DNA from 3 places in the Ureibacillus sp. 179-F W5.1 NHS genome. Region 1 is predicted to be linked to each of the others. Evidence: riboswitches for the same ligand, from Rfam matches in the RefSeq annotation. Region 1 holds a riboswitch; each other region holds the start of a gene.
What was found. Region 1 has a riboswitch for thiamine pyrophosphate ahead of thiT (energy-coupled thiamine transporter ThiT). Riboswitches for the same ligand answer to the same signal wherever they lie in the genome.
Positions count from the first base shown of each region.

Region 2: another riboswitch for thiamine pyrophosphate. It lies ahead of thiM (hydroxyethylthiazole kinase); the one in region 1 lies ahead of thiT (energy-coupled thiamine transporter ThiT).
Region 3: another riboswitch for thiamine pyrophosphate. It lies ahead of tenA (thiaminase II); the one in region 1 lies ahead of thiT (energy-coupled thiamine transporter ThiT).

Region 1 is NZ_JBIQFG010000009.1:78,095-85,818, forward strand. It holds gene ACH0B5_RS06540 (hypothetical protein) at 118-846, shown strand; gene ACH0B5_RS06545 (hypothetical protein) at 910-1,590, shown strand; gene ACH0B5_RS06550 (hypothetical protein) at 1,611-2,066, shown strand; gene ACH0B5_RS06555 (hypothetical protein) at 2,117-2,326, shown strand; gene ACH0B5_RS06560 (hypothetical protein) at 2,347-3,054, shown strand; TPP riboswitch at 3,167-3,274, shown strand; gene thiT (energy-coupled thiamine transporter ThiT) at 3,412-3,972, shown strand; gene map (type I methionyl aminopeptidase) at 4,235-4,987, shown strand; gene ACH0B5_RS06575 (hypothetical protein) at 5,014-5,745, opposite strand; gene ACH0B5_RS06580 (GNAT family N-acetyltransferase) at 6,265-6,816, shown strand; gene ACH0B5_RS06585 (beta-class carbonic anhydrase) at 6,877-7,488, opposite strand; gene ACH0B5_RS06590 (hypothetical protein) at 7,584-7,724, opposite strand.
Region 2 is NZ_JBIQFG010000021.1:43,123-50,846, forward strand. It holds gene ACH0B5_RS10775 (TrkH family potassium uptake protein) at 1-1,223, shown strand, start outside; gene ACH0B5_RS10780 (potassium channel family protein) at 1,241-1,897, shown strand; gene ACH0B5_RS10785 (MarR family transcriptional regulator) at 2,170-2,604, shown strand; gene ACH0B5_RS10790 (nitroreductase family protein) at 2,698-3,315, shown strand; gene ACH0B5_RS10795 (NAD(P)/FAD-dependent oxidoreductase) at 3,470-4,372, shown strand; gene ACH0B5_RS10800 (GNAT family N-acetyltransferase) at 4,456-4,992, shown strand; TPP riboswitch at 5,088-5,187, shown strand; gene thiM (hydroxyethylthiazole kinase) at 5,305-6,069, shown strand; gene thiD (bifunctional hydroxymethylpyrimidine kinase/phosphomethylpyrimidine kinase) at 6,054-6,878, shown strand; gene thiE (thiamine phosphate synthase) at 6,868-7,497, shown strand.
Region 3 is NZ_JBIQFG010000036.1:3,411-11,134, reverse strand. It holds gene ACH0B5_RS13955 (lipocalin family protein) at 1-799, opposite strand, end outside; gene ACH0B5_RS13950 (energy-coupling factor transporter transmembrane component T family protein) at 878-1,612, opposite strand; gene ACH0B5_RS13945 (ABC transporter ATP-binding protein) at 1,609-3,192, opposite strand; gene ACH0B5_RS13940 (ECF transporter S component) at 3,170-3,766, opposite strand; gene tenA (thiaminase II) at 3,763-4,449, opposite strand; TPP riboswitch at 4,563-4,662, opposite strand; gene ACH0B5_RS13930 (TerC family protein) at 4,797-5,573, opposite strand; gene ACH0B5_RS18100 (MafI2 family immunity protein) at 6,062-6,313, opposite strand; partial or broken gene ACH0B5_RS13925 (TetR/AcrR family transcriptional regulator) at 6,340-6,831, shown strand; gene pdxR (MocR-like pyridoxine biosynthesis transcription factor PdxR) at 6,875-7,724, opposite strand, start outside.

The sequences.
Region 1 (7,724 bases):
TGGTAAATCCATCGCCTTTTGTTAAATTTAGGAAGAATTTGGTACCATTATATTTATAAGCAATTTGAACTTGTGGAGTAAATTGGGGTTAACACAAAGGTAAAGGTAGGTTTATGAATGAAATTCGATTTAAAAAGGATAGGTAGATTATTAATCACACTCTCTATTGTAAGTCTATTAGGATGTAGTGATGTAAATGAAAAAACAGCTAAAATCATTGAGGAAAAGTTATCCGAAAAGTACAATGAATCCTTTGAAGTTCAATATTTAGGGGAACGGAGGGGGACGAAAAGTAATGATACGGTAACGACGTATGTGAAAGCATTAGAATCTGACATTCTATTTACAGCCATTATGGACAAATCAAAAAACATTATTGAAAATTACCCTGAGATGCTTTTAATGAATAAATTTGCATCGGTTTTTAATAAAGTGATTGAAGATCAAGGATTAGATGCTTCTTCATGGATTAATAGTTATACTGAACAATCCTTTGATATTACAACAGATATGACAATCGATGAATATATTGAAAAATCGAAAACGGACTATATTTTCGTTGAAATTGTCATGAAAAATGGTGATAGTATTACAGCAGAAAAATTAAAAACGATTGTACAACAAACTTACAATCAGTTTAATGGCCCTTCTATTTCCGCAACTTATTGGATATTTAATGATGATGAATATACAAAAGTGAATAAAATGTTAAAGAATGTGGCAAATATAGATCCCTCTGATTTAGAAGGTTATGACTATGATAGTAAAGTTTTTGTTGAGTTAACAAAAGATGGTTTCGTCGATTCGGACGAAGCTATAAACAACATGTTAAATCGGGGAAATTAATTAAAAGTTATGCGAGAGTAGGTTGGAAATGAAAACAAAATATTGTTTTTAGATAGTGTTGTGATGGTAGCTACACTCTTGGCTCTATGTGGATGCAGCTCATTAAATGAAACAACGTCTAACAAGATTGAATCATCGCTTGAGGATAAATATGGTATTAAATTTGAAGTGTCCTCAATTGGAGGAAGATCCCGTAGAGGTGGAAGCGGCACGGTTCAAACATATGTTTACCCCCAAAATGACGAAACACTCCATTTTAATGCGATTACAACAAAAGAGGGTGAATTAAAAGACGATTATATTGGACGAATTATTAGTGAGAATATAAATGAAGAAATAAAAGGTGAAATGGATGGAGTCGAATTACAGACTTCTACTAATATGTTTTATCTTAGTGCTAATGATAAAGAAGAAACAAATCTTGATATCACGCTAGCTGAATATGTTGAAAAATATTCTCCTAGATATATTACAACTTCAGTTATTGTAAAAGAGAATTCGACAATTACATCTACTTCATTTCAGCTTATTATGGAAAAGATTCACAGCGAAATCCCAGAAATAGGATATTATATGAATGTTTTTTTAATTTCGGATAAGGATTACGAAAGCTTTTTGGAAAAGCCTAGTAGCTTATCTTTCTTTGATAAATCTAATTTAAAAGATTATAAGATTTTGAATGAATATAGACTTTATATCGATAAAGATGGTTTTAAAGATTACACATCAAACAAGAATAAGTAGGATAAAAGGAAAAATTAAATATGAGAAAAAAATTTTATATCATACTAACCATTTGTTTAGTAATAGGTATAGGTGGTTGTATTGGGAAAGAGAAAGAAGAAAGTGTTTCTAAAGAAACAGAAGTTGAAGCATTAAAAAATGAAGCCATGGACTATTTAAGTAAATATGATGATGAATTTGAACCGTTATCTTTTACATTGAAAAATGTAATGGAACATTATCATACTTTAGTTGTGCATTCAAAAAAATACAATACGAATTTCAAAGTCTATATTGATGAGACCGATGAGGACAAATTTAACGATAACTATTTTCTTTTAGATTTAGAGCAAGCTGGTTCGGAATATATGAATACTATCGTTAAAAAGTTCTTTCCTAATGCTGTTACAAAAATAGAGTTATTAAACTTAACTTTAAAAGCGTATAAAGAGGGAATTGATAATTTTGAAGACTACTATATAGTGATCAATTTTTAATTTCACTATATGTTTTTGACAGTACACTCTCTTTCGAAGATAAAACTAAAATGAATCGTTTATTAGAGGAAATGAGACAAAATAATAAAACTATGAGAATCATATTTGTACAAACAAGAGCAGAGGGGGATTTAGAAAATTACGTAAAGAATCACAGTTTAAATGAATTATTAACATCAGATCTCCCACTAAAAAGTTTAGATTATTCTAGCAAGAAAAATGGAGAAATTGAAGAGGGGACTATAGAGAATCATACATAGTTCCGATTGGAGTTATTTTTATGAAAAGAATGTTAATGATACTATTAATGATTTCTTTAATAATAGGAATAGGCGGTTGCATTGGGAACGGGAAAGAAGAAAGTGTTTCTAAAGAAGAAGCAGTTGAAGCATTAAAAAATAAAGCCCTTGATTATTTAAGTAAATATGATGATGATTTTGAACTGGTATCCTTTCAATCTGCAAGTTTGATGGCACAGTATAATGATTTGGTAGTTTATTCAAGTAAATACGATGCAAACTTCAATGTGCATATAAAAGATGGTGAGAAAGATGAAGAAATGGAGTTTACCGATGATTACTTCACTTTAGACTTAGTGGAACCAGGTTCCGAATATATGAACGAAATTGTACGAGAATACTTACCAAATGCGAATACAAAAATAAAATTATTAACACAAAGTATAAAAGAATACAAAGACGGTATTGAAGACTTTGTAGATTATTATAATAGTAAATATTTCTTGATTAAATTGTATGTTTTCGATAGCACTCTCTCATTTGAAAATAAAAGCAAAATAAATAGTGTTTTAGAGAGATTAAAAAGTAAACCAATCATGGTGGAGTTTGTGCAAATAAAGGAGCAAGCTAAAGTTGAAGATTTTGTTAAAAATCATACATTAAATGAAATTTTAGAATCGGAGTTACCGATAAAAAGTTTAGAGTTTACCATTTCAAAAAATGGAGAAATTGAAGGAACGATTAAGTAAGCTAGTATTTCTCCTTTTCTTTTTTAAGACACATATCTTTATCTTAATAACCTAGTTGAAAAAATCATATACTTTGATACAATAAATGTGTTCTAACAATAAAAAATGATGTATTTACCACAAGGGGAGCTGATGAAGTCAGCTGAGATTGTGCACTTATTGCACTAACTCTTTGAACCTGTAAGTTAGTACTTGCGAAGGGATGTGGATAGAAACCGACTCCATTCATGGCGTTTAGGCTCTGTCCTGACGCCATTTTTATTTGGAGTAAAGGGGCATTGTTTCCAAATAATAATGGGCGAAGATTTCTATTCCTTCTCAATGTTCTACATCGGAATAAAAGAGAGGAGAGTTGTTATGAACAATAAAAGATTATTAATGCTCGTTGAAATTGCTATTTTCGCGGGAATTGGTGTTGTGTTAGACAAATTATCGTTTTCGTTATGGGCACAAGGTGGCTCTATTAGTTTTGTGATGGTTCCGATTCTTTTAATCGCTATTCGTTGGGGATTATCTGCTGGAATAATCACTGGACTATTAATCGGTCTTATCCAAATCCTTCTTGGTGGCTATATCCTTCACTGGGCTCAAGGGTTACTAGACTATATTGTTGCCTTTTCAGTAGTCGGATTTGCAGGTATATTCCGCAAGCAAATCGTCGATGCTGCTACGAATTTAAATAAAAAAAGAATGGGATTATACATTGTTTTTGGAACAGTTGTTGGTGGATTGTTGCGTTACGCAGCACATACCATTGCTGGTGCGATTTTCTTTGCAGAGTATGCAGGAGATCAAAACGTCTGGGTGTACACAATCGTTTATAACGGATCTTATATGATTCCAGCGATTATTTTAACTGCGATCGTTGGTGTACTAATCTTTACGGCTTCTCCTAGATTACTAAAAGCCAATTCTTAATAAAATAAATTCTATAATATGATAAAGAAGAACCAAGAATCGATACGGTATTCTTGGTTTTTTAGTTGTTTAAATAGAAACAATGAAAGTTCGAGAAATGTTTTATTACTGAATAGATAATCCCATCATTCGATCTAAAAAAGGACTACGTATAGATAATTCTGAAAAGAAAAAACGATTTCCTATCAGGTGCAATTGTCATAAAAACCTTTTCGATTATGGTATATTATATAAAGATATGTATATAGGAAGGACGTTTAACATGATTGTTCAAACAAAAGAAGAATTAGAAGCATTGAAAAAAATTGGCCGTATTTGCGCTGAAATTCGTGAAGCCATGAAAGCAGCAACAAAACCGGGTATTACGACAAAAGAGTTAGATGAAATTGCAGGACGTATGTTTGAAGAGGCAGGCGCAATTTCTGGACCAAAAGGAGAATATGATTTCCCTGGTTATACTTGCATTAGTGTAAACCACGAAGTTGCCCATGGGATTCCTGGTTCAAAGGAAATTAAAGAAGGAGATATGGTCAATATTGACGTTTCTGGTTCTTTAAATGGATATTTTGCGGATACGGGTATTTCCTTTGTTGTAGGAAGTGGTTATACTGAAAAGGAAAAGCTATGTACGGTTGCAAAATCTGCCTTTGATCGTGCGATGACAAAAGTAAAAGCGGGCTCAAAGTTAAATCGAGTTGGTAAAGCAGTTGAACGGGAAGCGAGAGATAATGGTTTAACTGTTATTATGAATTTAACTGGTCACGGGATTGGCCGTTCCCTACATGAAAAACCAGATCACGTTTTAAATTATTATGATGCTTGGGATGCAACGATTATGAAGGAAGGAATGGTTTTAGCTGTAGAGCCATTCATATCCGAAAAAGCAGAACATATTGTGGAAGCTGGAGATGGGTGGACATTTATTACACCTGACAAATCTTTAGTAGCACAAATCGAACATACGGTTATTGTTACGAAAGACAAACCAATCATCATTACACAAATTGAAGATTAAAAAAAAATTCCTGTTCACTTGAAGAATTACTTCAAGTGCGCAGGATTTTTTTTCATAAAGAATATGCCCACTACCAAAACACCTATTAAGAAAAGAGCGGCGGTCGTTACTAAAAGTTCATCAAAACCATTTGAAACTGCAATTCCTAAATAACACCATATAAAAACGATTGGATACACAATATCAAAATGATGATAACGAAGATGTAGTGCAATGGCTGTACCGATTGTCATAAGAATAACTGTCCAAAGGGCACTGCTTAAACCGAAACCTTTCCACTGCATATCAACAAGTAAGTACCAACCATGTAGAATTAGTAGATAGGTAGACCAACTAAAATAAATAGCAATAGGCATTCTTAATTTGAACAATTCCTTTTTTAATGGATAAGTTAAATAAAGTCCAAATAATAAAATGACTTGTATAAAAAATAAAACAAAGGATAGTAAAAAATGTTCACTATGCCAACTCCACAGGGAAGCAATCTGAAAAATAACTACACATAAAAAAAGAATAACTTGGGGTATCGAAATAAAATAATCAGTGCGGCGTAATTTTATGTAGTTATATATCCAAAGGAAAAGAAAAATGAACACAAGAACCCATATGTAATAAATAAAATTAGCTGGTGCAAATAGAATCGGTAAACGATCTATAATTTGAATAGTGGAATGCCCTTTGAATTGTAGCCAAAATGCATTGACTGTAAAAAGTGTGACTACAATAACCGATGTAAATAGCAGGATTATACGACCCATTCTTTCCTCTCCTTTCTATAAAATTATATACATTTACTAAGATTTGAACAACAATTTCCAAATAGTAATAAAATTTTGGAAAAACCTAAACAATCTTTCAATTGCTTTCGATAAAAAAATACAGATATAAAATATAGCTACAGTTCTCCTAGTTTTCAATGGATGTTTAGAGCATATGAATTATAATATCCTACTTTTGATTAGATGGTGAATCCCTTTTTTGAAAATAAGTAACCTTTACTAATATAATGTTCAAACATTTAGAAAGCATAATAAGCTGGGCGTAAATATTCAGTTTATTGTATGCATACATGTAATAGTGGATAAAAAATAAGCGATTATTAATAAGAAGTATTTTAAAGGAATTTTTTTAATCATCAAGAATAATTTCTTAAGGGTTGTATAAAGACGTTCATAATGTAAATGATGGAAACAGTTGGATAAAATTTGAGGAAAGGCTTTAAGGTATACGGGATGGTAAAAAAATTTTTGAATTTACTACATAAAAAGGGTGATCATTTGATAAAGCTCGAAAGTGATCGATTATTATTACGGACATTAGTGGAATCCGATGCAAAAAATTTAGCGGATTTAATGAGAAGGAATAAGTATTTTTGGTCTATCCACGAACCTCTCCATGAGGATGAGTTTTACACGGAAGAAGCTCAATTTAAAAAAATATTAGAGAGTATGCATTTGCTACGAGCAAATCGAGAATATTCCTTTGGTATTTATGAAAAGGGAAGGAATTATTTAATCGGTCATATTTCGTTATATGCCATAAAAAGGTTGCCTTATAATAGTGCGTTCATCGGGTACTCGATTGATGAAAATTATACTCGAAAAGGTTTTGCTACGGAAGCAGTTAAACAAGTCGTTGAATTTGCCTTTCAAAATGTACAATTACATCGTATTGAAGCCTATGTATCACCGAAAAATGATGGTTCCATTAAAGTATTAGAAAACGCCCATTTCGTTCGAGAAGGTCTATTAAGAGAGCTTTTATATATTAACGGCCGTTGGGAAGATCATTATTTATATTCTTTACTACGATATGATTATTATTCATAAACGTTTTCGTACAATAAAAGGGCTAATGTTAAACGATCGTTTAAGATTAACCCTTTTACATTATTGTTCAATTTTTGTCGTATCAATCAAATTATTTTTCGTTAAATATTCATTCCCATCGGAAAGTAAATCCAGCTTCCCAGTATTCGGATCCATGATTAGTCCGTGGACAGGCGTTCCGTTTGGCATTAATGGGTGATTGCGAATTAAATCAACGCTTTTCAAAACACTTGTTGAAACATCTCCAAATCCTCTAAGCCACTCCACTAAGTCAATACCTGAAAATTTTACAGTATTAATAATATCTTCATTTACACCACGTTCAATCATATGGTGAATCATCAATTCTGGATCAATTGCACTCATCCCACAATCATGATGGCCAATCACATATACTTCATCTGCTTTTAGTTCATAAACAGCTACTAATAAGCTACGCATAATAGCTCCAAAGGGATGGCTAACTTGTGCCCCGGCACTTTTTACTATCTTTACATCTCCGTTACGCATATTCATAGCTTTTGGAAGCAATTCAACTAAACGAGTATCCATACAAGTTAAAATAACTGATTTTTTATCAGGAAATTTTGATGTAATGTAGGGTTCGTATTGTTTAAATTTAACAAATGACTCATTAAAACTAAGAATTTCATTTAAAGATGATTTCATCATTCCACAACCCCTTATTGTTGATAGCTTAAATTATAGTATATATGAAAAAAGTCGACAAACCCGGAATGGATTTGGTCGACTTAACGAATATTTCATTAATATTTTTCAGTTGGTTTAGGATCGATTTTAACAGATGATGCAGAGTTTAAACCGACGCGTAAGTAATGAATGAACATAGCCATAGCAATCATAATTACTACGAAAAAGCCCACTACAGTAGAAATATACATACCCAT
Region 2 (7,724 bases), on a different contig from region 1:
AGAGTTTACCTTTTTTAGATGCCCTTTTTACCGCTACGTCTGCTGCCTGTGTGACGGGACTTGTTGTAGTAGATACGGGAGATACATTTTCCGTTTTTGGTGAACTTGTCATTCTATTTCTTATACAAATTGGCGGTTTAGGATTTATGACTTTTGCCACATTTTTATTTACTTTACTTGGGAAAAAAATTTCTTTAAAAGAAAGATTGTTATTAAAAGAAGCATTTAATGCTACATCAACAGCAGGAATGGTGAAATTAGTCAAAAGAATATTGATTTTTACGTTGGTAACAGAATTTATTGGAGCAGTTATATTGGCCATTCGCTTCTCCCTTGATATGCCAATTTCAAAAGCGATTTATTTCGGCTTCTTTCATTCTATTTCCATTTTTAACAATGCAGGTTTCGATTTAATGGGGCAATTTAAAAGTTTAACTGACTATGTAGATGATCCCTTTGTCGTCATTACAATCTGTAGCCTTATCATAATAGGTGGACTAGGGTTTATTGTTATTAATGAATTATATGAATATCGCGAAACGAAAACATTATCTGTTCATACAAAGGTTGTTTTAACGACAACATTTACTTTAATCGTAGGGGCAGCGATTTTAATTTTCCTTTTCGAATTTAGTAATGAAAAAACATTAGGTCCTTTATCAACAACTGGAAAAACGTTAGGTGCTTTGTTCCATAGTGTGACTCCAAGAACGGCTGGTGCGAATACATTGTCTATGGGAGATTTAACTCATGCTACTTTGTTTTTAACGATTATTCTTATGTTCATCGGAGGAGGTTCTGGTTCTACGGCTGGAGGAATTAAAGTTTCAACTTTTACCGTTTTAATTGCAACTGCCATTTCACAATTAAAGGGTAAAGAAGATGTTACTTTATTTAAACGTCGCATTGTGATTGAAAACATATTAAAAGCTTTTACAGTTGCCATGTGTGGCATGATCATTGTTGTGCTCGTCACTTTTTTATTAAGCATTACAGACAAAGGTCATGTGTTTATTATGTATTTATTTGAAGCAACTTCCGCCTTTGGAACAGTAGGCCTTTCTATGGGGTTAACGCCGGAACTTTCATCAGTTGGCCGTATTTTAATTATTTTAACAATGTTTGCAGGAAGATTAGGACCATTAACGATCGGTTTTGCTTTAACAAAAAAACGTAAACAAGAGGCTTATCATCATCCAAAAGGAAATATTATGATTGGGTAACAAAGGAGAGTAAAAAAATGAGTAGAAAACAATATGCCGTAATTGGATTAGGCCGTTTTGGTACGAGTATTGCTAGAAAATTGCATGAAGCAGGTCAAGAAGTACTAGGTATTGATTTAGATGAAGTAAGAGTAGAAGATGCAGAACCTTATATTACCCACGGATTAATCGCCGATTCTACAGATGAAAAAGCACTAACATCTATTGGAATTACAAACTTTGACTGTGTTATTGTCGCAATTGGGGACGATATTCAAGCAAGCATTCTAACCGTCATGCTTTTGAAGAACCTTGGTATGAAAAAGATTATTGCAAAAGCGGTAGGTAAACGTCACGGTCAAGTTTTAGAGGCAATTGGTACGAGTTGGATTATTTATCCTGAAAGGGATATGGGAGAAAGAGTGGCAAATCAACTTCTTTCACCAAACATGTTAAACTATATTGAACTTTCTAAGGATTATAATATAGAAGAAATTATGATTCCTTCTAGAATGGCTGGGAAAAATTTAAGAGAATTGGATATTCGGGCAAAATATAATGTGAGTGTTATTGCTATTTTAAGAGACGGTGAGATTATTGTTTCACCTTCTCCTGATGAATTACTTCAAATAGAAGATATTTTAGTAACGATCGGAAATCGAAAGGATTTAGCGAAATTCTCCAACTTAGAATAAAAAAATTCCTAATTTTCTCCCCATACAAGTTAGAAAAAAATCTAAATTGTATGGGCTTTTTTATGTTATTTTTAAATATAATTTACATTAAAAGCCAAATTGTTAGAAGGAAAAGAATCTATTATTTGGATAAAAAAATGAAGTATATTTTGAAAAGAAAAGTTTGATACTAAATATAGTAATTCACTAAAACAAAAAACTTGATTAATAGATTATTTATATTATAATTGACTAGTCAATGATTGATTAATCAATTGATAAGGAGGAATGAAATGGATCAATCTTGCGAAGATGTAAAAAATATGATGTTTATGTTCAAAAATATTGATAGACAAGTTACACAAAACTTTGAAAAGTGTACAGGGATTAGTCTAACTCGATATGAAATATTGTATACCTTATTGAATAGTGGACAACTTTCACAAATCGAATTACAGAAGAAGTTGAAGATAGATCAAGCTGCAATTACAAGACATTTAAAAATTCTTGAAGAGAAAAATTTGGTCTATCGAAATCGAAACAAACAAAATAATCGAGAAGTGATAGTAGAAATAACAAATAATGGCATGGCTATTTTGGAAAACTGTGATTCAAATAAAACACAATTTTTCGATGAATTATTTCACGACTTTACAACGAAGGAAAAACAACAGCTACAAATGATGTTAAAAAAACTAATGGTTAATTCCGGAAAACAAACTGGTTAGATTTTTAATAGTCATGATAAATGATACAGCTAATCCCATTGAACAAACAATTCCTATTAAAAATGATATTGACATATTGAAAGGGGTATAAAAATGCCAAACACAATTCAACAAATCATGCATGAAAGAAAATCCGTTCGTAAATATAAAGAGGATGTCGTGATCCCACGCGAAAAATTACAAGCTTTATTAGAAAATGCCATTTCAGCTCCATCTTCAAGTAATATGCAACCATGGCGTTTCATTGTAATTGATGATCAACAAGTGAAAAAAGAGTTGCGCCCAATTGCAAATGACCAAGAACAAGTTGAAACATCTTCAGCGATTATTGCCGTTCTTGGTGATTTGGAAATGTACAAAAACTCAGAACAAATTTATAATACCAATTATGAAAAAGGTTATATGCCAAGAGAATTAGCGGATTTAATGATAAAAAATTCCCTTTCGATGTATGGTAGTTTACCAGAAGATATTATTAAAAATATTGTTCATTTCGATGCTGGTTTAGTTTCAATGCAAATTATGCTGTTAGCTAAAGAAATGGGGTATGATACGGTACCGATGGGTGGTTTTGATAAAGCGAAATTTGCGGAAAAATTCAACTTACCAAAAAATGAAGTACCTATTATCCTAATTGCTATTGGTGAAGCAGCTGCTCCTGCTTATGGTTCATCCCGTCTGCCACTTGAACAAATTACAAAATTTATTTAATAAAATATTGGATAGACTTAGTTTATAAAATACAACTAAAAGTTTGTTTAGCGTTGATCGAAAAGGTCAACGCTATTTTTATGTTGAAATAAGGAAATGAAAGAATTTGAAAAGCAAACATAATAAATATTAATTTGTAAAGGATCGAAGAGTAGTGAATGTATTTGATTGTGTAGTTGTAGGGGCAGGTCCAGCGGGATTAAGTGCGAGCTTGACTTTAGGTAGGGCTAGAAGAAAAATTGCTCTTTTTGATGATGGAACAAATCGGAATCGAGTAGCAAATCAATCCAACGGTTTTCTTACCCGTGATGGCATCAAACCAGCGGAATTTAAAGAAATCGGAATGAGGGAGATAACCCGCTATCCATCCGTTCATTATTTCAAAACGACTGTTCAAGAACTTTCGAAGAATCAAAATGGTCAATTTATTGCCAAAACAAAAGATGGGCAGGAGTTTATTTCCGACAAACTTTTACTTGCAACCGGAATCCAAGAACATTTTTCTATACCGAGTATTAGGGATTATTATGGTAAAAGTTTATTTAATTGTCCCTATTGTGATGGTTGGGAATTAAGGGATAAGCAGCTCATTATTATTGCAGAAATGGAAGAACATGCCCTCCATATGGCGAAATTACTCTATAATTGGTCCAAGGATTTCGTTGTATTATCCAACGGTGGAGAATTTTCAAAAAGAGGAATTCGTGAACTAGAAAAAAGAAACATACTAGTAAAAATGGAACCTATTAGAAATTTAATCGGAGATCGTGGCTATATTGAACAAGTCGAATTAGCATCTGGAGAAAAAGTCAACTGTTCAGGTGGTTTTGTTGTACCAACCTTTTATCGTCCGAATCCTTTTCTAGTACAATTCAATTGTGACATAAACGAACACGGCGAGGTTATAACGGATGGACTTGGTCGTACGTCTTGTCAAAATGTTTATATTGCAGGTGAATTAAAGAGAATAAGCCCATCTTCACTAATTAATTCTGCTGCAGACGGTTATAAAGTGGCACTGTCTATTAATCAAGATTTGTCCGAAGAAAGATTTTAATGAATGGGATTCAATTCTTAATATCATTTTAAACAAGGAAAATATTCCCTTTTTGTCGAATGTAGAAGATAGGGGTGATACCAATGAATAATATTCGTTTTAAGAAATTTGAAAACGAACTAGATGATTTAGTTTCTTTTATGACAAAAAATACATGGGAATTCCATTCAATTCCCAATCCATCAAAAGAACAAATCATTGAAAATTATCATAATGGCTGTTATTTTCATAATCGAGAAACATTTTGGATTTTAAAGGGAGATAAAAAAATTGGTCTCATTGTAATCGATGATATAAATGATACGATACCATTGTTTGATATTCGGTTAGATAAAACGGTAAGGGGAAAAGGGTATGGGACACAAGCTGTCGATTGGATTGTTCAATATCTTTTTTCTTTACCGGATAAAAAAATTCGAATTGAGGCTCATACACGATGGGATAATTTGGCGATGAGAAAAACTCTCTATAATTGTCGGTTTGTGAAAGAAGGTTATTTCAGAAATGCATGGGAAAATGATAATGGTACGATTTACGACTCGTTATGCTATGCTTTCATCCGTGAAGATTGGGAAAAGGATCAAATAACTCCTATAAAACTTAACGAAATACCTTTTTAATCTAAAATTTTTTATAGGACTTAGTTCATTATTTAATTCTTGTTCCTAATTTAACTTGTAGAAAACTAGTTTTATGTTAATATGAAATCAATCAAATACTCTTGCAGGGGGACGCAATTTGCGTTGAGAAGGTTAAAACCTGACCCTTTGAACCTGACAGTTAAGACTGACGTAGGGAGCAAAGATTTTTTCGAGAATACATAATGATATCTTGGAATTTAAACGCTCTTTTGTCTTTGAACAAAAGGGCGTTTTTATTTATAAAAATTAGCTATACAAAGGAATCGAAAAAAATACCGAGGTGAAAGTAATATGACGTTGTCGAGTATTCGAAAAAAAAATCCATTAGTTCATTGTATTACAAACTATGTTGTAGCTAATTTTACAGCAAACGGATTATTAGCTACAGGCGCATCACCAGTAATGGCAGATGAAATGGAAGAAGTAGAAGAAATGGTTTCTATAGCAAATGGCTTATTAATTAATTTAGGAACCGTAAATGTTCGAACGTTAGAATCTATGATGATTGCTGGAAAAAAAGCAAATGAGTTAAACATCCCAGTTGTACTAGATCCCGTCGGTGTTGGAGCTACAAAATATCGACAACGAGCGATTAAAGATATTCTAGAAAAAGTAAACGTTCAACTAATACGCTGTAATATGGGCGAATTAGCAACCATCGCAGAGGTAGAATGGCAAGGTAGAGGGGTGGATAGTGGTAACGGGGACATGGATCTACCAACTGTAGCAAAACAAGTTGCAATAAAATATAACTGTCTTGTTGCTGTTACAGGATCAAAGGATTTTCTAACAGATGGCTATCTAGAATATTGGACAGTTGGTGGACATGAATTAATGACCCAAGTTACTGGTACTGGATGTCTACTAAGTGCGTTAAGCGCTGCAGCTTTAACCCTTGAAGGGAACCCATTATCCAATTTATGTGAGTTATTCATGGATTATAAACGTGTAGCGGAGTTGGCGAGTGACCACCTTCTACTCGGTACATTTCAAGAAGAAATCATAAACAGTATTCATTTATTATCTAGAGGTGGTAAACAATGGACGTTGTCATGACAATTGCAGGTGCAGATAGTGGTGGTGGAGCAGGTATACAAGCAGATTTAAAAACCTTTCAAGAACTAAAAGTATTTGGTACAACCGTTATTACGGCCCTTACTGCTCAAAATACATTAGGTGTACAAGGGATTTTTCCTACTTCACCTGATTTCGTACTTCAACAATTAACTTCCGTTTTTTCTGACTTTCATGTAAAAGCGGTCAAAACAGGGATGCTTTTTTCAGCTGAAATTATTGAAGTCATCGCCAATTACTTACAACAGAAAGACGTTCAACTTGTAATTGATCCTGTGATGATTGCCAAAGGTGGAGAAAGTCTACTACAAAAAGAAGCGGTAGATGCATTAAAGAATACTTTGTTGCCCATCGCTACTGTGTTAACACCCAATATTCCTGAAGCAGAAGTAATAAGCGGCATTAAAATAGAAAACGAGGATCATATGACAAAGGCAGCCCATACAATGCTGCAATATGGAGTGCAGTGTGTTGTAATGAAAGGCGGTCATTCGAAGGAGCTAAATACAGCAACAGATAAAGTTTATTTAGCCGACGGAACATCTTTTTCCATGATAAGTAAAAGAATTCATACAAAACATACCCATGGAACAGGATGTACTTTTTCGGCAGCCATTACTTCCTTTTTAGGGAGAGGATTATCCCTTAAGGAAGCAATGATTGAAGCGAAAAAATTTGTTCAATTAGCGATTGAAAATCCGTTAAATATCGGACACGGGCATGGACCTACCAACCATTTTGCTTATCAACAAAGGAAAGGCCAATATGAGGTGATTGTAGATGAATCGTAGTGATTTAGCAGTTTATTTTATAATGGGAACGGAAAACTGTAAAGAGGAGCCTTTAAACGTATTAGAAGATGCTTTGCAGGCAGGAATTACAATGTTTCAATTTAGGGAAAAAGGTCCTCGTGCATTAAAAGGGGAGGAATATGTAGAGTTTGCTAGAGCATGTCAACGTTTATGCAACCATTATCATGTGCCATTTATAGTGAACGATGATGTGGAGCTAGCCTTGAAATTACAGGCAGACGGTATCCATGTGGGACAAAAAGATATGGCGTTAGTAAACATTCGTGAACAATTTAAAGGAAAAATAATTGGTGTTTCCGTCCATAATGAAGAGGAAATGTCAAAAGCCGTATTAAATGGAGCGGATTATGTTGGAATTGGACCTATTTTCAAGACAACTTCAAAACCAGATGCAGAACCTCCTACTGGTGTAAGTTTTATAAAGGAAATACGTAACAAGTATCCGAATTATCCAATAGTCGCGATAGGTGGCATCACAACGGAAAATTCTAACGAAGTTCTTCAAGCTGGTGCAGACGGAGTAGCAGTTATCTCCGCTATTTGTCAAAGTTCAAACCGAAGAGAGACTGTTAATAGATTTAAAACTAAAAATTACTAAAATCAATAGAAATCCTCCGTTGATTAGTAATGGAGGAGAAAGGATGTTGAGAAAATATAGCATATTAAGAGGTATAGACATATAAAGTCTATCAAATACCAATGACTACGATTTTCCGAGTATGGAAAAAATCTAGTAATGTTCTAGTATAATTAAAGAACATTTCACAAAATAGTAGTAGAATACAATATAATAGCATAAATAAAAAGTGTACCATCATTTTCCTA
Region 3 (7,724 bases), on a different contig from region 1:
CGTCCCGTTCAATTAAATTGGCCATCGGGGAAAAGGTTTTCTCGCCACTGGTATGCATTTCATTTAATAACAACTCTCGGCCATCATTTAATTGCAGACCAAACCAATTCCACCCTTCGTTTCCTTTTAATAATGCATAATCCCAACCCCATTGGTGATCAAACCAACCTTGACCTGTTACTTTTTGGGTTCCTTGTTCCGTACGAATCTGTCCTTGTACTTCGTTTTTCGTAAAGGAGTAATAGTATAACTCATCTGGCTTACCATCTTCACCAATAAGAGCAATGGATTTAAGGGGCGCAAATTGTAAATCGATTTCTAATTTTTTATCGACTAGTTGTACATTAAAACGATCTTCCTTTTCACCGAAAAACGATAATTGATGATCTCCATAAAAAAGCTCGGTTGGGTTATGTTCAATCGTCACTTTTTTCATTTGCGTATGGGGAGAAGGAATTTTCCCTTTCAATAAGCTTTTTTGCAATCTCCATATCCGCTTATCATTTGGTCGAAGTAGTAAATACAACGGAAGATAAAAAGCTTTTAAATTCCACTTTAATGTTGCGTCGATTTGGGAGTAGTTATACTGAATTTCTTTATCCAGATCAATGAGAGAAAAAATTAAATAATGGCCTTTATTTAACTCGGTTTCCCCAATTCGAAAAAAAGAAGCCATTGTCGCATATCGGCCTCCTTTTTCTCCCGTAAGATAAGCAAAATAGTACCACCATTCCACATTTGAAAATAAATGGGGAGCTGTATCTTTCGGAAGGGAAACTTCATTAGAAAAGTTTTTCATCACCTTACGTCACACACCCTACTGTTTTTCAGTAAGATATGCACATCCGAATCAGAATGCGACCGTTAAACTAAATCATCACTCCACCACCATCAACGTTATTACAACGATTAATAATAAAAATGCATAAGCCCAGTCTTTCGCAACTACATGAGTCGTTTGATAATATGTTCTCTCTTTTGTCCCTGTAAATCCACGGGCTTCCATTGCAATGGCAATTCGCTCTGCCTTTCGTATTCCTTGACTAAACAATGGGATGGAATACCGCATAAACGCTTTCCAACTATTTTTTTGTTTGTATCCTCTTACTTTATGGGCCGTCTTCATTTGCTTTAATTCCGATTGAAAGAGCGGGATAAACCGAAATCCAGCTAGTAATCCGTAGGCCCATTTTGGTGAAAGCTTACATTGATGAATTAAACTCATAATGAACAAGGTTAAATCGGTTGTAGAAGTAAATAATAAGCCATACGTGACAAAGCCTAACATTCTTAATGCGACCGTTAAGCCATTTGTGATACTTTCCTCCGTCACATGGAACCAAGCCCATTTCCAAATCGTTGTTTCCCCTTCGCCAAAGGCCGCCATCATCCAAAAGACAAGAATGGAAAACCCTAGGTATGGGACAAGCCGTTTGAAAAGGTACGAAATTCGCCAACCTCCTAAAAAAACGCCAACAAATACACCGAGAATCCATATGAAGAAAGTCACCTTTGGATTGGATATCGTCATTAATAGAAACATGACGAATATGTGCGTAAATAACTTACAACTCGGATTTAAAGAAGCGAGGAAGGAATCGTTTGCCTTCATACGAAAACAAGCCCCCTTCTTTCATGCATTAACTGGTAATGGAGCGGTGGAATCAACCCACATTCCCGCACCATTTTTTCATCAGAAAATAATCCATACGGTTGGCCTTGATACATCACTTTTCCTTCGTTAAAGAGTATGACTTGATCCGAATAATGATCAACTAAATCCATATCGTGGGTCACCATCATAATAGTCGTTCCCTGATTCTGCCTTTCTTTTAAACAACGAATTAATTCATTTGTCGTTTTTTCATCTTGGCCAAAAGTAGGCTCATCGAGTAATAGTAAAACTTGATCGAACAATAACATTGTCGCCACACTTAATCGACGTTTTTGCCCTAAACTTAATGTAAAAGGGTGAGCGTCGCGATATCTTTCCAATCCAAATTCCTTTAATAATTGCATTGTTTTTGTTTCAATTAAATCCTTTGGCCAATTTCTTTGTCGGCCACCAAAGGCAATTTCGTCAAATACCGTATCTGTTATAAATTGATGTTCTGGATTTTGAAAAACAAAGCCAGCCTTTTCAAATAATTCCCGATCGGACCATTTTTTTAATTCCTTATGTTGAAAGTAAAGTTGTCCTTTTTTTATAGGCTCTAAACCAATCACACTTTTTAAGAACGTACTTTTTCCACTTCCGTTTTGCCCTATAATAGATACCCATTGCCCCTTACGGATTTCTACATTAATGTCGCTAATAATCGTCTTTTTCCCATAGCCTATTTCCATATTTTCTGTACGAATCACTACGTCATTATTTCCCTTTTCATTATTAACTAGCTTCGTTTCAAGTTTTTCAGATAGTTTCATCGATATAGGATGGGACGTATTCTCCACTACTTCCGACCACTTTTCAGGAAAAACCTTTGGTCGCCAAATCCCCGCTACTTCCATTTCCTTCTGGAAGTTTTGAAGAATGTCCTTTGGTTTTCCGTCCCCAATCACAGTTCCACAATCATTTAACAAAATGACCCGATCCATCCACTCGATACAACCATCTAATACATGTTCCACAAAGACCATCGTTTGGTTTGTTTTTTTCGATAATTGGTGTAGTAAATCAAATATTTCCTGTCTACCTTTCGGATCTAGTTGGGCTGTTGGTTCATCAAAAAACAACACTTCGGGTTGTAATGCTAACAGGCAAGCCAACGCCAATCGTTGCTTCATTCCACCTGATAATGTTTCAATCGGTGTTCTCTTATCTACGTTCAAACCGACTTGCCCCATTATGTCTGCAATCATTTTGTCCATATCATTTCGAGGAATAGATCGATTTTCCAGACTAAAAGCAATCTCTTCATCTACATGCAACATACAAAATTGAGAATCCGGATCTTGGAACATCACGCCAACATGTTTTCTAGAAAATACTTCACCATTTACTTCGGCCTCAATATGTTCCGGAATAATACCAGCAAGGGCGGAAATCAAAGTTGATTTCCCACTCCCACTAGGTCCTAAAATTAATACTTTTTCCCCTTTATTTATGGACAACGTTATATTTTGAAGCGATTGTTCAGAGCGATTGTAGAAGCGAATAAACAAGTTTTTACAGCCTAGAAACGTTTTCATTGATCTCGCCCTTTTTTCTCGTCTGTTTCATAATTTCATATTGTTCTAACACCCCTGTTTTAGCTAAGGCGTCTACTACCACTTTCCCTAACCATCCTCCGAGAATCGCTCCGCTAATAATATGAATCGCTAATGTTGCAAAAAATACGCCCGTTGTGTAATAGCCAAAACCGTTAGCCAATAAGTTATAAACAATTCCTAAAACCCCCGCTAAAGCACCTGAAAGCATTAATGTAAAGAGGTTATAACGTTTATATCGAAATAAGGCAAAGGCTATTTCGGAACCAATCCCTTGGAAAACGCCTACTAACAGAGCCGATAAACCAAAGTGACTACCCGTTAGTAATTCAACAGCCGCTGCTGCAACCTCCGCGATAAAGGCTGCACCAGGTTTACGGATGATATAAGCAACGATTGGGCTAGCAATGACCCAAATCCCAAACATAAATCCTGCTCCAACTGGTCCGACTAGAGCGGAAATCGGAATCCAAAGGGTCGACCAGCCTAAATAAATAACACCGCAAGCTACGGATAAAATAACCGCAAGAACAACTTCTTTCATCTTCCACTTCATTCTTTGACAGCCTCCATTTTGACAGGCCATTCTTCCAGCCGATAAGCCATATCCCAAAACATATATTCAAGCTGGCAACTGAGTAAAAAATGATTTCGCATCTTGTCCTTTTCTTTCTCTGTTGCATCTAACGCCCATTCATCTAAACGTTCACAGAATTTTGTCGTAATGGAATCCGTACGACTACCATAGAAATGAATCCATTCGTAAAATGGATGGAATTGATCTGGTTTTACATCATTCAATAATTTCTTTCCAATCTCCCAGTAAGTCCACGGACAAGGTAATAAAACAGCTAAAATTTCGCCTAACGTTCCTTCATGGGCAACGGTCAGCATATGACGAATATATTGGTGAGCAGATGGTGATAACGGATATCCTTGTAACTCTTCGTATGGTACACCTGCGATTTGGCAAAAGTTTTGGTGCGGATGGGTTTCACTGTTTAAAACAAATGATATTTGTTGATTAAACATGGCCATATCTTCACGATTCTCGCACTTTGAAATAGCAATTCCATAGATTCGTATAAAGGAACTTAAATACTCAAAATCTTGTTTGACGTAATGGATTAATTGTTCCCTTTTTAAATCTCCTTTTGCGATTCCTTGTACGAAAGGATGTTCAAAAATTGCGTTAAAGATAGGAGTTGCTTCCCTCCTAAGTTCTGCTGAAAAACTCATGTTAATTCCTCCTTATTGGTTATAATCGGAAGACGTTCATTGGAGCCATTTTTCCTTCAACAACGAAAAAACCGCTCCAAAAAATGGAGCGGCAGAATAATTGTAAGCATACCCATGCACGGACTCCACTTTCCTACGCTAGTATGAACTAGATCAGGTTCAAAGGGTCCAGATTACTCTGTCTCAGCCAAAATGGCTCCCCTAGTGGTCTTTCCTATTAATTTAATTTTCACTCTACATCCGTTTTTTTTAAAAGTCAATTCAAATTTTTCCAACAAGGTTCAATTTAATACGAAGGGACTATAGGAAGATAGTGGTAAGGCAATGCTTTTATAGATTATTTTTATCTATAACGATACATCTTTTCCTTTTGACTTGTTACTAGGCGCAAACCAACCGAGTAGGGCAATAGCTACTAATACTCCATAGAAGATTAGTGTCCACGTAGTGCTGTGAGGGAAGTGATGATTCAACACACCGATATCCTCATGGGCAAGCGTGATTACAGCTAATTTAACACCAACCCAAGCAACAATGGCATATGCTGTAGTTTCCAAAGCTGGACGTTTATCAAGAAGTTGTACAAACCAAGTTGCTGCAAATTTAATCAAAACAAGTCCAGCAATACCTCCAAGTAGTACAACGATAAATTGACCTGCATCCATACCACCAAAGTCGCCTAGTGGAGAATCTGGAAGACCGAGGGCAAGAGCAACTGCGGCTAGAATAGAATCAACTGCAAAAGCAAGATCCGCCAATGCTATCTTCCCTACAGTAGCACCAAAACCTTTCCCTGCGGATTCCTTTTCATCATCCTTATGAATATTCTTATTATCTTTACCAAACCGTGCCTGAATGACATGCTTTAATCCTAGATATAGAAGATAGGCAGCCCCTATCGCCTGTATCTGCCACACATTGGCGATAAAAGAAATGGCAAAAAGTGCAGCAAATCTAAAAACAAAGGCCAATAGAATTCCGTAATTTATAGCTCTTTTTTTCTGTTCTTCCGGTAAATGCTTGGCAATAACTGCAAGTACTAGAGCATTGTCAGCTGATAATAATCCTTCTAATCCAATTAGAATCAACAATGTCCAGGCATACTCTAACCATATTGACTCCATTTAAAAGACCCCAATCTGTAAATTTTAATGATATAAAAATCTCTATAATTATAGACTTTCCTAATTAGACACAAGGTATTCTTAATGGTTATTGGAAAACAATTTTTATTCCCATTAATGGTTAACCATTTAATTACTACTCAACAGCTATAGTTTTATGGTGATTTCGTCACTTTCTTTGAAAAAGAATATTTTCTTATTCGAAACCGATTGTTCTGGATACCTTGTATCAATTGCACTTATACGTAGTGTAATTTCTTCCAACGGCAAGGTGATATTAGCTAATAACAACTTTATTCGATGTTTTCCCTGCCTGATTGAAACTGACAAAATATAGTAATTCCTCCTTATTGGTTATAATCCGAAGACATTCATTGGAGCCATTTTCCTTTAAAAACGAAAAACGCTCAAAAAATGAAACTGCGGAATAATTGTAAACATTCCCATGTATGGACTCACTTTCCTACGCTAGCAAACTAGATCAGGCTCTAATATTTAATCACCTTCATATCTAGTAAAAAGCCAATTGTAATAGTTAGTATTTTCATATCCATAGGTTCAGTATGATAAAAATATTGCAAATCGACAGTGGATATTTCCGGAAAGTCACATATTATTTCGGTTAAAGCCACTTTTAATCTTTCTTTTTCTTCTTCCAGAAGTTTTTCATCAAAATATACAATCCAAGTTAGTTTATTCTTTTCAACATTGGCATAGACCGCTTTTTTATTTTTAGGAATGGAGCGGATCCATTCGGTCGAATAAAATGTTTAAACATGCAGTTTTCTCCCTTAGCCGAAAACCCATCCATCGCCGATTTAACGGTTCAAAAAATTGCAAATCGCGCCGAACTAAATCGCACAACGTTCTATTTACATTACCAAGATATAAACGATTTATTAAAACAAATCACCGATGAAATTATCGACGTATTGTCGAATAAAGTAGGTGATTTAATTCATATGAAAGACCTCTCGAATCATGAACATTCGTCATTTTATTAGATTTCTTGTATGACCATCGGAAATGCATCGGTGTATTGTTTGAAATGCGGAAGTTTGAAAACGAACTATTTCATTTATTAAGCGACGAGGAGAGAAAATGCCGAAAAAGCAGTAACGAAAGAATACATCGACTTTGATATTAAAGTAGCCTCAATGACAGGATCATTATGTGGTGGTTAAAGGATGGTATTCACTTTAGTTCAGAATATATTGCCCGCCAAATATACTTATTTCAAAGGCCAACGAAAGAATAACATGAAAAATCTCACCTGCTTCATACAGATGAGATTTTCTTATTTATTTGGATTTCCAAACAGTAGATATAGCGGCAATACCTTGCGTAATTTGTTCCAACGACAAGGTGCCATAGCCGATAACAACTTTATTCGACGTTTCCCCTGTTCGATCAAATTGAAATTGGGAATAGGCATCAACGGTTACCCCTACTGATTTCGCCTTTTGCAAAGCTTGTTGTTCCGTTAAATAATCGGGTAAGTGTAAAACAATATGTAACCCCGCATCATCACCTGTAATTATAAACTCATCGCCTAGTCGATTTTTAATTTCATCGATTAAATGTTGTCGTTTCTCACTGTAAAGTTTTCGCATTTTCGCGATATGCTTTTCAAAATGCCCATCTTTCATAAAATGGGCGAGCACTACTTGATCCAATCTGGATACCATCGATTTGTCAAATTGCATAAACTGTTCGAAGGAATCCACTAAATGCATAGGCAAAATGATATAACTCACCCGTATAGAAGGAATCATTGTTTTAGAAAAAGAACCGAAATAAATGACCCGTTCTTCATAATCTAATTGGGCCAATGGTGGAATCGGATTTCCTTTATAACGAAATTCTGCGTCATAGTCATCCTCAATAATATAACTTTGATGAGCAGCGGCCCACTGTAGCAATTCTCCCTTTCTTGTGATGGACATGATTGTTCCTTTTGGAAATTGATGAGCAGGTGTTGTATAAAGCAAATCTAGCGGAACAGTCGGAACCGTACAACCTTGTTCATCGACCTGGACAAGGGTTGGTTCAAGCCGGGACTGTTTCCACGTATAGTAAACTCGATGGAAACCAGGATTTTCAATTCCGACAGCGGTTGGTTTTAAAAATTGACTTAGCACTTTTAATTGT